Regions from separate parts of the Paenibacillus sp. CFBP13512 genome, predicted to be linked through region 2. Evidence: a T-box and tRNA genes for the amino acid it is inferred to sense, from the RefSeq annotation. Region 2 holds a T-box; the other holds one or more tRNA genes.
The links. A T-box is a leader RNA that pairs with one kind of tRNA and senses whether it is charged. The one in region 2 lies ahead of PaeCFBP13512_RS12925 (valine--tRNA ligase), so its partner is inferred to be a tRNA-Val.
Positions count from the first base shown of each region.

Region 1: it encodes a tRNA-Val, which carries the amino acid that the T-box ahead of PaeCFBP13512_RS12925 (valine--tRNA ligase) is inferred to sense. The anticodon was not compared.

Region 1 covers NZ_QGAD01000001.1:340,809-348,415, reverse strand. The annotation lists gene PaeCFBP13512_RS01600 (GH32 C-terminal domain-containing protein) at 1-1,224, shown strand, start outside; gene PaeCFBP13512_RS01595 (uracil-DNA glycosylase) at 1,499-2,170, shown strand; gene PaeCFBP13512_RS01590 (hypothetical protein) at 2,198-2,614, shown strand; gene PaeCFBP13512_RS01585 (Ig-like domain-containing protein) at 2,783-4,681, shown strand; gene PaeCFBP13512_RS01580 (hypothetical protein) at 4,855-5,121, shown strand; tRNA gene PaeCFBP13512_RS01575 (tRNA-Val) at 5,215-5,286, shown strand; gene PaeCFBP13512_RS01570 (aldo/keto reductase) at 5,327-6,310, opposite strand; gene PaeCFBP13512_RS01565 (MerR family transcriptional regulator) at 6,282-6,695, opposite strand; gene PaeCFBP13512_RS01560 (hypothetical protein) at 7,031-7,339, shown strand; gene PaeCFBP13512_RS23145 (hypothetical protein) at 7,571-7,607, shown strand, end outside.
Region 2 covers NZ_QGAD01000008.1:15,746-23,352, reverse strand. The annotation lists gene hemL (glutamate-1-semialdehyde 2,1-aminomutase) at 1-429, shown strand, start outside; gene PaeCFBP13512_RS12930 (RluA family pseudouridine synthase) at 426-1,382, shown strand; T-box leader at 1,465-1,725, shown strand; gene PaeCFBP13512_RS12925 (valine--tRNA ligase) at 1,788-4,457, shown strand; gene PaeCFBP13512_RS12920 (bifunctional folylpolyglutamate synthase/dihydrofolate synthase) at 4,468-5,844, shown strand; gene murC (UDP-N-acetylmuramate--L-alanine ligase) at 5,850-7,235, shown strand; gene PaeCFBP13512_RS12910 (DUF4321 domain-containing protein) at 7,407-7,607, shown strand, end outside.

The sequences.
Region 1 (7,607 bases), on a different contig from region 2:
CCTTCTAAGTTAGATGTAGGCGACGGCTATTTAACCGCTGAAAGTGGAATGGTCACACCTGACGGTAGAACAGTCATTTATTCGATGGTGCAAAATGTAAGAACACCGCAAGCTGAATATCAGGCAGGCTGGGCTCATAATTTGGCATTGCCGATTTCGCTGAGTCTGGATAGTAAGGATCAATTACAGATTAAACCGATAGAAGAATTACAGAGTCTACGGGGTGCGAAAGTAGTCAATTTCAAAGATAAAAATCTACAAGCTGCTAATCAAGCTATTCAATCGGTCAAAGGCGATACGTTAGAAATTGTAATGGAAATCGATCCTAAACAATCCCAGAAGTTTGGACTGAAAGTCAGACGCTCTGACAAGGGTGAAGAGGAAACATTAATCTATTATGATAAAACCAATAAAACCTTTAACGTCGATCGTAATAAAAGCAGTGTAGATCCTGATGTACGTGTCGATGGCATCCAAGGCGGATATGTAGACCTTGATGGAGAAAATCTGAAATTGCATATTTTCTTGGATCGTTCGGTTGTTGAAGCTTTTGCCAACGATAAGAAAAAATTGACCACTCGCGTCTATGTGGGTAGATACGATTCGCTTGGTTTACAAGTCTGGGCAGATCAGGATATCCAAGTGAAGTCGATGGAAGTATGGAATATGAATGCTTTGACAGGTGAACCTGCTCCACCTGTAGATGTACCAGAGGATTGGGATAATACCAAATACACCAATATTAAAGACTTGCCTAATCATGATTTTGCTACAGGGGATCTTACAGGATGGATTAGCGAAGGGAATGCTTTCCAAAATGTACATGTCACCAATCAAAAGTTTTTCTGGGATACGATTTATTTCAATCCTTCTCAAAAAATCCCGGGTGGGTACCATTTATGGGGATTCAATGAACAAGCTGGAGGAGATAGCTTAACCGGTACACTACAATCACAACGTTTTATTCTGGGAGGAAATGGACGTATCAATTTCTTACTCAGTGGTGGTCGTGATATCGATAAATTATATGTAGCACTGGTTCGAGCATCAGACGGCAAAGAGTTATTTAAAGAAACAGCGACTAACTATGAAGAGTATCAAAGAAAAATTTGGGATGCATCTGCGTATTTAGGCGAAGAACTCTACATTAAAGTAGTGGATCAATCAACTGGAGGGTTCGGACATATTAATGTCGATGACTTTAATGTACCTGCTCGCAAATAGAAAAAATATAAAGAATAGCATCCATTCATTCACGATAATAGATCCTCTAGATTCTTGCCTTTAGAACCTAGAATACGCTATAATACAGACGCATAGCATAGTTTACTTTCTATTATAAATGTTGCTCATAGGTGAACGGTGAGATCCTTAGCATTCAAGTAGGTATACGTGGTTATCATAAGTACACCTATTGTACAAAGGACTGACTCATGAATAATGGGTCGGTCCTTTTTTTGTCAGATCACAGATCAATAATGAAGAAAGGGTGTTGAATATGTTCGGTAATGATTGGGATGAAGTATTAAAAGAAGAAATCGAAAAGCCTTACTTTCAACAGTTGATGACATGGCTAGATCAAGAGTATGCAGAAGAGGTCGTCTATCCTCCACGTGACTTGCTTTTTCAAGCTTTTCGTCTGACCCCCTATGCAGAAGTCAAAGCTGTAATTTTGGGACAAGATCCTTATCATGGTGCAGGACAAGCGGAAGGATTAAGCTTTTCAGTGATGCCAGGGGTAAGAGTACCACCTTCTTTACGTAATATCTACATAGAGTTAAAAGAAGATATCGATGTACCGACACCCAATCACGGTTCCCTTGTACAATGGGGCAAAGAAGGTGTTCTTTTGCTCAACACTGCATTAACAGTCAAAGAATCGAAGCCTGCTTCTCATCGAGGCAAAGGATGGGAACAATTCACAGATGCTGTTATTCATGCGCTTAATAACAGAAAAGAGCCAATGGTATTTTTACTGTGGGGCAATCATGCTGGTGAAAAAGAAGCTTTTATCGATCAAGAGCGTCATCTAGTGATTCGTTCAGCACATCCAAGTCCTTTTGCTGCTCGCAAAGGATTTTTTGGAAGCAAACCTTTTTCACGTACCAATCAATTTCTTGAGGAGCACGGTGAACGTCCAATCGACTGGCGTATTCCTAATATCACATAAAGACTAATCATTCAGGGAGGTGAAAAGATGAAGCATTGGGAAGGTAAAAAAGTAGTAGTCACCCGAGATGATGAATATTCTTCTCGCTTGTACGGTACGATCCAGTACTGGGATGAAAGTAAAAATAGATTGATTCTGCAACCGGGTGCGATCAATGTTCTGCTCAATGATATTTTGTACATTAAAGAACTAGAACAGTTACCACAAGAGCTAGAGTCTTCCGCAGCAGAACTGAATCATATCGGGTATATTATGAAATTACCTGTGCAATTCGATAATGCTATTCTTTTCGGCTCCCAAGTTATGATCTGGCAAGGGGATCGACTGGTTGAACTTCAAGCGCAGATCGTCAGACACGATCATCAACAAGTTGTTTTGGGAAATGGACGTATTTTGCGTAAATCCGATTATCGATTTATTGTACGTTCTCTACGTGGATGCTGAACTACATAGTGATGAAAATACCCCTTGATTTTCCAGAAAAAGAAGAGAATTTACAGGACTATAGCCTTATTTTGGATCATTTATCTTCAAAAATATAGTATTCCAACCGATATTAATACAGGAATGGACAGAGCTGAACACAAATATTGTACACAAGGGGAGAAATTAATGACACATACTGCAAAAATGGCAAAATGGATGCTTGCAATTGTAATCGTGGCAAGCACACTATTTCCAGCCGGAGTTTTCGCAGCAAATACGACTGCCGTATCACTCAAATTCGCCGACGATAATGCATTAACTTTATCTTTAGATGATGATGCTACTGACTTGACAGTATCCACAGTAGACGGAGCAGGCAATACGGAAGATGTATCTGACGAAGCGAAATGGACTTCTTCAGCATCTACAGTAGCAACAGTTAAAGCAGGAAGTATTACGCCGGTTGGCACAGGAACAACGACAATCACTGCTAAGTATGGCGATCTATCTGCTACTAAAAAAGTAACAGTGAACTCACCCTATACAGCATTAAAAATTTCACCAGATGCAGCAGCAAATGTAACGATCGGACAGCCTTACACATTTACAGCAACAGCTACCAAAACAGATGGTAGTTCAGAAAATGTCACTTCTTCAGTAACATGGTCTACATACAGTGCAGCAGTAGCCACTGTATCTCTGGGTACGGTAAAAGGAATCAAACAAGGAACAACAACAGTAACTGCTAGATATGCAGGATTGGCAGATACACAAACGATCTATGTACGTTCTTCTTTCCAAGGATTGTTGCTAACACCTGAAGAAGATCAAGTGATGTTTATCGGTGATACGCCTAAACAAATCAAAGCAGAAGTAGCTGACGCCACTCGCGTAAATACAGATGTAACGAGTGATGTGAAATGGACTTCATCTAATGCAATCAACGTAACAGCAGATAAAGGTTTGCTTATTCCATGGGTAGAAGGTACTTCTACGATCAAAGCAGAGTATGAAGATTATACAAAGAGCTTCAAAGTTACAGTCTACAAAACTATGAAAAAAGTAGAAGCTAGTGTAGATTCAATCGACTTGGTTACAGGAGATAGTGCTACACTTCCTAAAGTAACAGGTACAGCAGTAGATGGAACAACAGTAGACTTATCTAAGCTTGTAGAATGGAGTGCAGGTGACGGAAGTATTGCTTCAGTTACAAGTACTAAAGTAGAAGCTGAAAGCGAAGGTAAGGTCAATCTAGTGGGTACGATTGGTGACCTTAAAGTAACTGTACCGGTATCCGTTCAGACGAAATTGCTTGTATTAACACCAGATGTAACGACTTTAAGTATTGTTGTTGGTGAATCTTCAAGCTTGCCTAAAGTAGAAGCAATGACAGTAGAAGGTTCTACGATTGATGTAAGTAAAGATATCGACTGGACTTCTTCTTCTGAAAGCTTATTGTTAACAGGTTCTACAGCAAAAGCATTGCTAAATGGTAAAGCTACGCTTAAAGGAACTTACCTTAACAAAATCGTTAAAGTTTCAGTAACGATGGAACCAAAAATTAAATCAATCACAGTTACGCCAGAAGTGGTTGAATTGAATATCAAAAAGAGCAAATCTATTAAAGCGGTAGGAACATATGCGGCAACAGGTAAATCTGTAAACCTATCTACCAAAATGAATTGGGTGTCTTCTAATCCTTCTGTAGCGACAGTTAAAGGATCAAGCATCAAAGCAGTAAATCTAGGAACAGCAACGTTAACAGGATCATACCAGGGCTTAACATCGACAGTTAAAGTCAATGTAACAGCGAAGTTGAAAAAATTAACGTTTTCTGAGAAAGCTTTGAAATTGACTGTTGGCGATGCTAAATCGGTTCAGGTCGTAGCTGAATATGATACAGGTCTGAAAGTGGATGTAACGAAAGAAGCATCATGGACAAGTACCAAAGCCAATATCGCTACAGTTACTGAAGGTAAAATTACAGCACTTGCTAAAGGGACAACAACAATTAAAGTAGAATACGGCGATAAAAAATTGTCGACTACTGTGAACGTAAAAGAAGTTGTTGCTGCTAAACAATAATAATCAATGTATTCACTTGATGTGATCTAGCTAATAGGAAGACTCTACCTCATGAGGTAGAGTCTTTTTGTTAACTAAACTTGCCAAAAGGCAGTACTTCATTTAAAATAAGAACAAAAGTTCGTATATAATTACATGCCTATTGGATTTGTGATCAGAAGGAGAGATACATCATGTTAGAAGATAATGAACGTAAGTTGTTGCGTATTTTGTATAACTTTTTTTCGTTGTACCGTCGTATGCCAGAATGGAGAGAATTATCTTTCAAAACAGGCAAGACGACTCAAGAGTTGAGTCAGATTTTATTATCACTCGAACATAAACAATACATATACTGGGATAACAAACTTGAAGTGAATAGTGTCGTCATGATTCAGGGTTGGGAGCGCAAAGAAAAGACCGTACTTCCTCTTCCAGAATCGTATTGGACACAGTATTAGAAGATTACATATCGAGCGCATACACGAACCCAAGCAAGTGATTGACAACGTTATAAATTCTTGATATTATATGGAAGTTGTCATACTTATTTTGACCTGTTAGCTCAGCGGGAGAGCACTATCTTGACAGGGTAGGGGTCAGTGGTTCGATCCCACTACAGGTCATAACCGAAAGTCCTTGTCTATCAAGGGCTTTTTTTGTTTTTTATTCAGCAGACCAATCTGGAATTTGGCTTTCTACGTTACGACCACCAGATGCTATACCTTTAGGTGAAATTTCATTAATACTTTCAAGTTCATTTTTGCTTAATTCGATATGAACAGAACCAACATTTTCTTCTAAATATTTTACTCTTTTTGTACCAGGTATAGGCGTAACACCTTGTGCGATCATCCAAGCTAATGCTAGTTGTGAAGTAGATACATTTTTTTGTTGAGCGAGTGCTTCAATATGTTTTACTAGATCAACATTTCGTTGAAAATTATCTCCAATGAAACGGGGAAGGTTGCGACGAGCATCATCCTCTGCTAGATCTTCATAACGTTTAATCTGACCAGTAAGAAAACCACGTCCTAAAGGGCTGTAAGCAACAAACTCGATTCCTAATTCTTTACATAGTGGAAATAAATCATCTTCGGCTTCACGACTCCATAGTGAATACTCAGTCTGTAAAGCAGTAATAGGATGAACGTTATGAGCACGTTTAATTTGATTGGCAGAAGCTTCAGATAGACCCAAACAACGTACTTTACCTTCTTCTACTAACTTTGCCATAGCTCCAACAGTTTCTTCTATTGGAATGTTAGGGTCAACACGATGTTGGTAATAAAGGTCAATATGATCTGTTCCTAGACGTCTAAGGCTCGATTCACAAGAAGATTTTACATAGTCTGGATGTCCGTTAACCCCTAAAAATGAGCCATGTTCTCCGCGCATTGAGCCGAACTTAGTGGCTAATACAATTTCAGAACGTCTTCCCTTGAATGCTTGTCCAATCAGTTCTTCATTAGCTCCGACTCCATAGGTATCTGCTGTATCTAAAAAATTAATACCTAATTCAATAGCTCGATGTAAAGTACGAATCGATTCTGCATCATCTCGTCCACTATAATATTCTGACATTCCCATACAACCTAGTCCTAATAAAGATATTTCAATATTACTCTGTCCTAATATTTTGGTGTTCATTCAATTTCACTCCTCGAGTAGTTTCAATTAATGTTTTGAAATTACCTATTTTATAACTTAATAAATCATAGGTAGATTGTATGCTTTTTAATTCATTTTCTACTTCTTTTTGTTGATATTGAAGAATGTTATAACATTCTTCATATTGTCCGGCATCAGAATAACTGAGATATTGTTTGATGTCTTGAAGAGTCATACTTGTTTTTTTTAATTTCACAATAAATAGAAGACGATCTAAATCTCTTTGTTTGTATATGCGATGTCCATTCATTTTTTTATTAGGTACAGGCATCAATTCTAACTTCTCGTAAAATCGAATAGTCTCGGTTTTAAGCCCTGTTTTCTCGCCTAATTCACCTATACAATAAACTATTTCTGTACTCATATTTTGATTCCCTACTTTCTAGAAAGGGTGAAAGTTAATGAATCCCGCGCTTAGGATGTCCTCATTCTACTACTTGAAGTGCACATCAAGTCAACAAAGAATATTTAAGCTATTTACGTGATAACATTTTACTTATTTTCTAGAACAATATCATTTCTATATATTACAATAGACATATTTTAAAATAATTGTTAGCAAAAATCTTGATATTTAAGGCTTTTTTTGTTATTTTAAAACCTTATTAATTAATTACTAAATAAATAACTAAAAATCGTAATGATTGAAAATAGTGATCATGCATTAAAAGTAGTTTTTAATAAAAGGAGCGACATCATATGATTCAGCGTTACCGTATTACAAGAGAGATGCAACAACCCGAAGGTGAAATAGATCCGATTACTTTGGAAGAGTGCAAGACTTATTTTGCACTACAACCGGATTTTACGTATACTCCTGTGTTCACAGTCAAAGGAGAAGCGACGATGTCGATAGACGGAGACTTCTTTTTGTGGGATATTGGTACAGCTTTGATTCCTTTCCGTCATTATGAAGGCGATCTGTACGTCTCAGGCACGAATGAAGCTGTGATCCCGAAAATGATCGAAGTGGCTAGTGCATTACGAGCAGATATAGCAGAAGGTTAATGTATTCAACAGAAAGTCCCAATATTATTTTGGGACTTTTTTTGTTACCAAAATATTCGTTAAACAAGCGATTGAACAAAATTGATAACGATTACAATCAATTTATGTATCGAAAGAGTTGCTAAGTATTTCCAATAATTTAATCAAAATGTGTTTTAAACGTCTGTAATCGGGGTCATATTAAATAAGCGTATCATTCGAGAACGTATTAATTGATGTGGAGGAATAATGATGAACTTAGAATCTATGGCAACAACACCTTTAATGG
Region 2 (7,607 bases):
CAAGTTGCCCCAACAGGACCTATTTATCAAGCAGGAACATTAAGCGGTAATCCATTAGCGATGGCAGCAGGGTATACAACATTGAGTCTGTTAACACCAGCAGTCTATGAGCGTTTAGAAAATATCTCTGCTCGTTTGCAAGCAGGTTTTGAAAAGAATGCGGCTGAGTTTGGTATTCCGTTGACTGTTAATCGTGTAGGTTCGATGGTTTGTCCATTCTTTACAGCAGGACCGGTTACTGATTATGAGTCTGCCAAAGCAAGTGATATGGATATGTTCAAGCGTTACTTTGGAGCCATGTTAGATCGTGGAATCAGTGTAGCTCCATCTCCATTTGAAGGTATGTTTGTATCGGGTGTTCACAGTGACGAAGATATTGAACAGACGATAGCAGCTCATTATGAAGTGATGAAGTCTTTGCAATCATGATCAATGCATCTAATGCTGTATCTGATCACAAGTCACCTTCTATTCTTGCTGAATGTTCGATAAGAGATGGAGAATGGTTAGAAATCACACCGCATAATGATCTTCTACAAGCAGAAGGCAATGCCAGACATAAAGCAGTTATGCAGTGGTTAGAAGAAGTGTCGGTTCCAGTTAAATTAATCGGCAGACTTCATTCCAAAGGTGAAGTGAAAATAGACGGAGCCCATATCCGGCTTCGCCTATTTCAACCGATGGATTATGGATTTGATCCTCGGCCGCATGATCGTGTCAAAGTACTGTATGAAGATGATTATGTTCTGGTGATGCATAAGCCAGCTGGCATGAATGTTCATCCGTCTGAAGCTTCTGACCCAACGATTACTTTAGCACATGCCGTCGCAGATCATTATCAACAAACGGATCAGAAGTGTGCTGTTCGTCATGTCCATCGTTTAGATGAAGATACAACAGGACCTGTATTATATGCTAAAAATGAATTTGCTTTATCGAAGTTAGATGAGCAGATGCGATCTAAAACGATTGATCGTAAATATATCGCGATTGTGCAAGGCAAAGTAAGTGATGGATTAACGGTGATTGATCAACCAATCGGTAAAGATCGCCATCACAAACAGCGCCGCCGTGTTTCTCCTACAGGGCAAGAAGCGATCACTCATGTTGAGAAAATATATGGTTCAGCTCGAGCTAGTCTTGTTCGTTTAACCTTAGAAACAGGACGAACCCATCAGATTCGTGTGCATATGAGTGATGCTGGACATACGTTGATAGGTGATGTCCTTTATGGAGGCAGTCAGGAATTTTACCGACAGGCGCTTCATGGAGAACAGTTGACCTTTGAACACCCATTTACAGAGCAAACGATGACTGTAAATGATCCATTACCTGAAGATATGACCGAATTAGTCGATCAATTAGGTATACCTCGTCCTTAAGTCAGCTCTATGACAGGTTTTTTATTGACTTTGACAGTAGCAACAGGTATGATTTGGAGTAAATATTGATTTATTCATGATCTCAATAACCTTGAACGGGAATAGTAGACAATATCGTCCTCAAGAGAGTAGAACTGCTGCGCTGAAAGGTTCTATAGGATACGGTATATCGAAGTCGCCTGGGAGTTGTTTATTTGAATATAAAGTGGAGGATTATTCTAACACTATATATAGAATAGACCGGTAGCAGCCGTTATCTGCCTCGGAGTGTCGTTCATGGGCTTTTTTATACATGGGCGAAACAAAGGTGGTACCGCGAGAGCTAAGTCCTTTCGTCCTTTGAGACGAAGGGCTTTTTTTATTGAGAATTTTAGCAAAATGACTACAAATATGGGGGTATTTACTATGGCAGATACGAATGAGAATCAAGCAACAACTTCAATGCCGACCACGTATGATCCTAAATCGGCAGAACGTAAATGGTATGATTATTGGATGGAAAATGACTTTTTCAAAGCAGGGCAACGTCCTGATGCTAAGCCGTACACCATTGTTATTCCACCTCCTAACGTAACAGGTATGCTTCATATTGGACATGCTCTGGATTTTACATTACAAGATATTATGACACGTACCAAACGTATGCAGGGCTTCGATGCACTCTGGCTTCCTGGAGCAGACCATGCAGGGATAGCGACACAGACCAAAGTGGAGCAGAATCTACGTGCAGAAGGTATCACTCGTCATGATTTAGGTCGTGAGAAATTTGTAGAAAAAGTATGGGAATGGAAAGATAAATACGCAGCTAACATTCATGAGCAATGGGCGAAAATGGGCTTTTCTCTCGATTATTCACGTGAACGTTTTACATTGGATGAAGGTTTGTCCAAAGCCGTTCGTGAAGTATTTGTAAAGTTGTACAATAAAGGTCTCATTTATCGTGGAAAATACATTATTAACTGGGACCCTGAAGCACGTACAGCTCTATCCGATATCGAAGTAGAATACAAAGAAGTGAACGGACACCTTTATCATTTACAATATCCACTTCAAGATGGTAGTGGACATATTGTTGTAGCAACGACTCGTCCAGAGACAATGCTTGGTGATACAGCTGTAGCAGTTCATCCCAAAGACGAACGTTACAAAGATATGATTGGCAAAATGATAGTCTTGCCAATTACCGGACGTGAAATTCCGATTATTGCTGATGATTATGTTGACCGTGAATTTGGTAGTGGTGCTGTAAAAATTACACCTGCCCATGATCCGAATGACTTCGAAATGGGACATCGTCATGATTTGCCTCAGATCGTAGTAATGGATGAGACAGGCACCATGAATGAAAATGCAGCTCAATATGAAGGCTTAGATCGTAGCGATTGCCGCAAACAAATCGTTAAAGATTTGGAAGCAGCAGGCGTATTGATTAAGATTGAAGATCATGTACACCAAGTAGGACATAGTGAGCGTACAGGTGCTGTTGTAGAACCGTATTTGTCTACTCAATGGTTCGTTAAAATGAAACCACTTGCTGATGTTGCGATTCAAGCGCAAAAACAAGGTGAAGGGGTCAACTTTGTACCGGATCGTTTTGAAAAAACATATTTGAACTGGATCGAAAATGTACGTGACTGGTGTATCTCCCGTCAATTATGGTGGGGACATCGTATTCCAGCATGGCATTGTGATGAAACAGGCGAGATTATCGTAGCTACAGAAGACCCAAGCCATTTGCCTGAACATGCAGGTAAAACATTACGTCAAGACGAAGATGTATTGGATACTTGGTTTAGCTCTGCTTTATGGCCTTTCTCTACATTGGGATGGCCGGATGAAACCGAAGATTTGAAACGTTATTATCCGACAGATTTATTGGTAACTGGATACGATATCATTTACTTCTGGGTATCACGTATGATCTTTACAGCACTTGAATTTACAGATCAAATTCCATTCAAAGATGTATTGATGCATGGTCTAGTACGTGCAGCTGATGGACAGAAAATGTCCAAGTCATTGGGTAATGGTATTGATCCACTTGAAGTGATTGAACAGTACGGTACAGACGCGATGCGGTATATGCTTTCAACAAGCAGTACACCGGGACAAGATTTACGTTTCCGTCTCGAACGTGTAGAACAAGCACGTAACTTTGCAAATAAAATCTGGAATGCTTCCCGTTTTGTATTGATGAATATGGAAGGTTTCCGTTATGAAGATATTGACTTGAGTGGCGAACTGAGTACAGCAGATCGCTGGATTTTACATCGTATGAACGAGACTGCACGTGATATTACACGTCTAATCGATTCTTATGAATTTGGTGAAACCGGTCGCTTATTATACAACTTTATCTGGGATGATCTATGTGACTGGTATATCGAGATTGCTAAGTTGTCCTTGTATGGTGAAGATGCAGTAGCGAAGAAAACAACGCAATCGGTATTGGCTTATGTATTGGATCGTACATTGCGTATGATTCATCCATTTATGCCATTTATTTCAGAAGATATCTGGCAACATTTGCCGCATGAAGGCAACACAATTACACTTGCGGCTTGGCCTGAATTTGATCCTGCTTTGGAAAATGCAACCGCACAAGAAGAAATGAACCTGTTGATGGATCTGATCCGTGCTGTTCGTAATATCCGTGCAGAAGTAAATGTACCGATGAGCAAAAAAATAGAATTGATGGTTAAAGCCAAAGATCAAAAAACACTCGATATTATCCAGTCTAACGAAGGATATATTCGTCGTTTCAGCAATACTTCTGAGTACCAGTCGGGTCTTGATCTCGCTGCACCAGACAAAGCGATGACAGCGATCATTACAGGAGCAGAATTGTATTTACCACTTGCAGGATTGCTAGATATTGGTCAAGAAATCGCTCGTTTGGAAAAAGAAGTGGCTACACTGACTTCTGAAGTAGAACGTGTTGACAAAAAGCTAGCTAATCAAGGATTTGTAGCCAAAGCACCTGCTAAAGTGATCGAAGAAGAACGTGCTAAACAAGCAGATTATTCGGAAAAACGTGAAAAAGTTCTTGCCCGTATTGAAGAGTTGAAAGGGTAAGGTGAAGAAGATGGAACATGGAACATCGGAGGGGCAACAAGCCCCTTTTCACACCTATGAACAAGCGGTGGAATGGATTAATGGTCTAATTCCTTTTGGTATTCGTCCGGGATTATCTCGTATTGAAGGACTTATGGAATTATTGAATAATCCTCATCGTAAGCTTAAATTTGTACATGTTGCAGGAACGAATGGTAAAGGAAGCACTTGTGCCTTTTTGACAAGTGTTTTATTGGAGTGCGGTTATGATGTAGGTACATTTACATCACCTTATATCACCAAATTCACAAATCGTTTTCAATATAACGGTGTAGATATTCCGGAAGAGACGTTATGCCGTCTAGCTAATCGTTTGTATCCTTTAGTGGAGCAAATGGCGACAACAGATCTAGGATCACCAACGATGTTTGAAGTCTCAACTGCGCTTGCGATTTTATATTATGCAGAAGAGTGTTATCCCGATGTTGTTATCTGGGAGACAGGTCTTGGCGGGCGATTAGATGTTACCAATATCGTACATCCTATACTGTCAGTCATTACGAACGTAGGCTATGACCATACAGATATTCTAGGAGATACCTTAGAGCAGATTGCTAGTGAAAAAGCAGGCATTATTAAACCAGGTGTTCCCGTAGTCAGCAGTGTCGATCAGCCAGAAGTCATTGAAGTGCTACGTGCTAAAGCGGGAGCTTGTAAATCTACGCTTTACCTCGTTGGTGATCAATACACAGCAGAGCGTATATCTGGTGATGAAGAAGAGCAAGTTTTCCGTTATAAAGGTCTTTTCCGTGAGTTAGATATTACGATTTCGATGCAAGGAGAGCATCAATGTGCTAATGCAGGTGTAGCGATGATGGCGCTGGAAATACTGCGTCAATATTCTGCTTTTGTATTAGATGATGAGCGATTGCTCGAGGGATTTAAGCATACGTTCTGGGCAGGACGGTTAGAGAAAATGCCGGGTGAGCCAACGATTGTTTTAGATGGAGCGCATAATCCTGAAGGGGCTGCTATGCTTGTCAAAAGTGTACCGCAGACGTATCATTACAAGAAGCTTCATATGCTTGTAGGAATGTTAGAAAACAAGCACCATGAGCCTGTATTTAGACATCTGTTATCTATTGCAGATACAATTATTTTGACAGAACCTGATTTTCGACGCAAAATGGATGCAGATCAATTAGCAACATTAGTGGCGAAATTACAACAAGAAATGAACAGAACAGAAGTCAATGTTATAGTGGAGCGTGACTGGCGGCAAGGTATTCAGTTGCTTCAATCACGAACAGAACGGGAAGATCTAGGGGTCGTAACCGGAACACTGTATTTAATTTCGGATGTAAGAGCGACTCTTTTGCATCAAACCGATTCTGAAAAGGGCTGGTGAGTCAGATGAATAAGACAGAACATGTACATTTTATCGGGATTGGTGGGTACGGTATGAGTGCCATCGCCCGTGTTATGCTAGAAATGGGATATAAAGTAACAGGCTCCGATATGGCAATGAGCGCGCTAGCAGCAAAATTGCAACAAAAAGGAGCAATGATTCATATAGGTCATGCAACAGAGCAAGTTCATGGTGCAGAGCTAGTTGTTTATTCTACAGCTCTATCTGATGATAATGCTGAATGGGTAGAGGCGAAGCGTCTAAATATTCCAGTTATCCATCGTTCTGAAATGTTAGCAAGATTGCTGAATGAACGTAAAGGGGTAGCTGTAGCTGGTGCTCATGGTAAAACAACTACTTCTTCGATGATTGCTCTGGTGATGGAAGAATGTGGTACAGATCCAACGTATATTATCGGTGGTGAAATTGTTAATTTAGGTACGAATGCCAAAGCAGGTAAAGGTGATTATGTCGTTGCTGAAGCCGACGAAAGCGATGGAACGTTTTTGCAATATCATCCTGCAATTGCGGTAGTAACGAATATTGAAGCTGATCACCTTGAAAATTATGATGGAGACTTTGCGAACCTTAAAGCGGCTTATGTGCAATTTTTGAGTCAATTGCAACCGGGTGGTAAAGCTATCGTCTGTGGCGATGATGAGAATATTCGTGAGATTATACCTAATATTCAAGGCACAACAATTACGTATGGTGTAGAAGCGAACAACGATTACACAGCGACCGATATTCAGCCGGGTGATCGCAAAATCTCGTTTACGATGCAATATCAAGGATCAGATCTAGGTAAGATTGAATTGTCTGTTCCGGGACTGCATAATGTATATAATGCGATGGGAACTGTAATCGCCTGTTTAGAAGCGGGAATTTCATTTACAGCGATTGCAGCAGCAATCGTTCATTTCCATGGTGCCAAACGTCGTTTCCAAGTCGTTGGTGATGCGAATGATATTCTAATCGTAGATGATTATGCACATCATCCTACAGAGATCGAAGCAACAATTGTAGCGGCTCAAGCTACAGGCAAACGTGTTATTGCTGTTTTTCAACCTCAACGTTATTCACGTACCTTCTTTTTACTGGATGCATTTAGTCGTGCATTTACAGGAGCCGATGAAGTGATTATTGCTGATATTTATTCACCAGCAGGGGAAAAGCAGATTGAAGGAATTAACTCTGCGCGTCTTGTAGAATTAATTAAGCAAAACAGTAATGCTGGAGCACGCTATATTGCGCAAAAAGAAGATATTATTGCAGACTTATCTACTCGTATTCAACCCGGCGATCTTGTGATCACAATGGGTGCAGGCGATATATGGAAAGTCGCAGAAGCACTGGCTACTGATTTACAAGCTACGGAGAAAATAGAGTAATTTGATCAAAAAGGCTGTCTCCGGACAGTCTTTTTAACTGGAATCATAACAAAAAGTTTGCGAAATGAAGGCGATAAGTTACAAAAAATTGTTACTTTCATTTTTGTTTGTATTGATGTAGGAATACACGTATAATGATGAAGTGTCAAATTAAAGGCAGGAGAAATAAGAATGAAAAAGAATGCAGGTATGCTTATTTTATTTTTATTGCTAGGCTGGTTTATTGGCACATGGGTGGCCACTTTACTTGAACCTGTAGCGATGGTATCTTTTCTAACTCGATCGACAACGATCGATTGGGAGCCGAGCGCTAATTTAGACATGATTCGTTATCATCTCGATATTCATTTTAAAGTGAGTTTACTTAGTTTG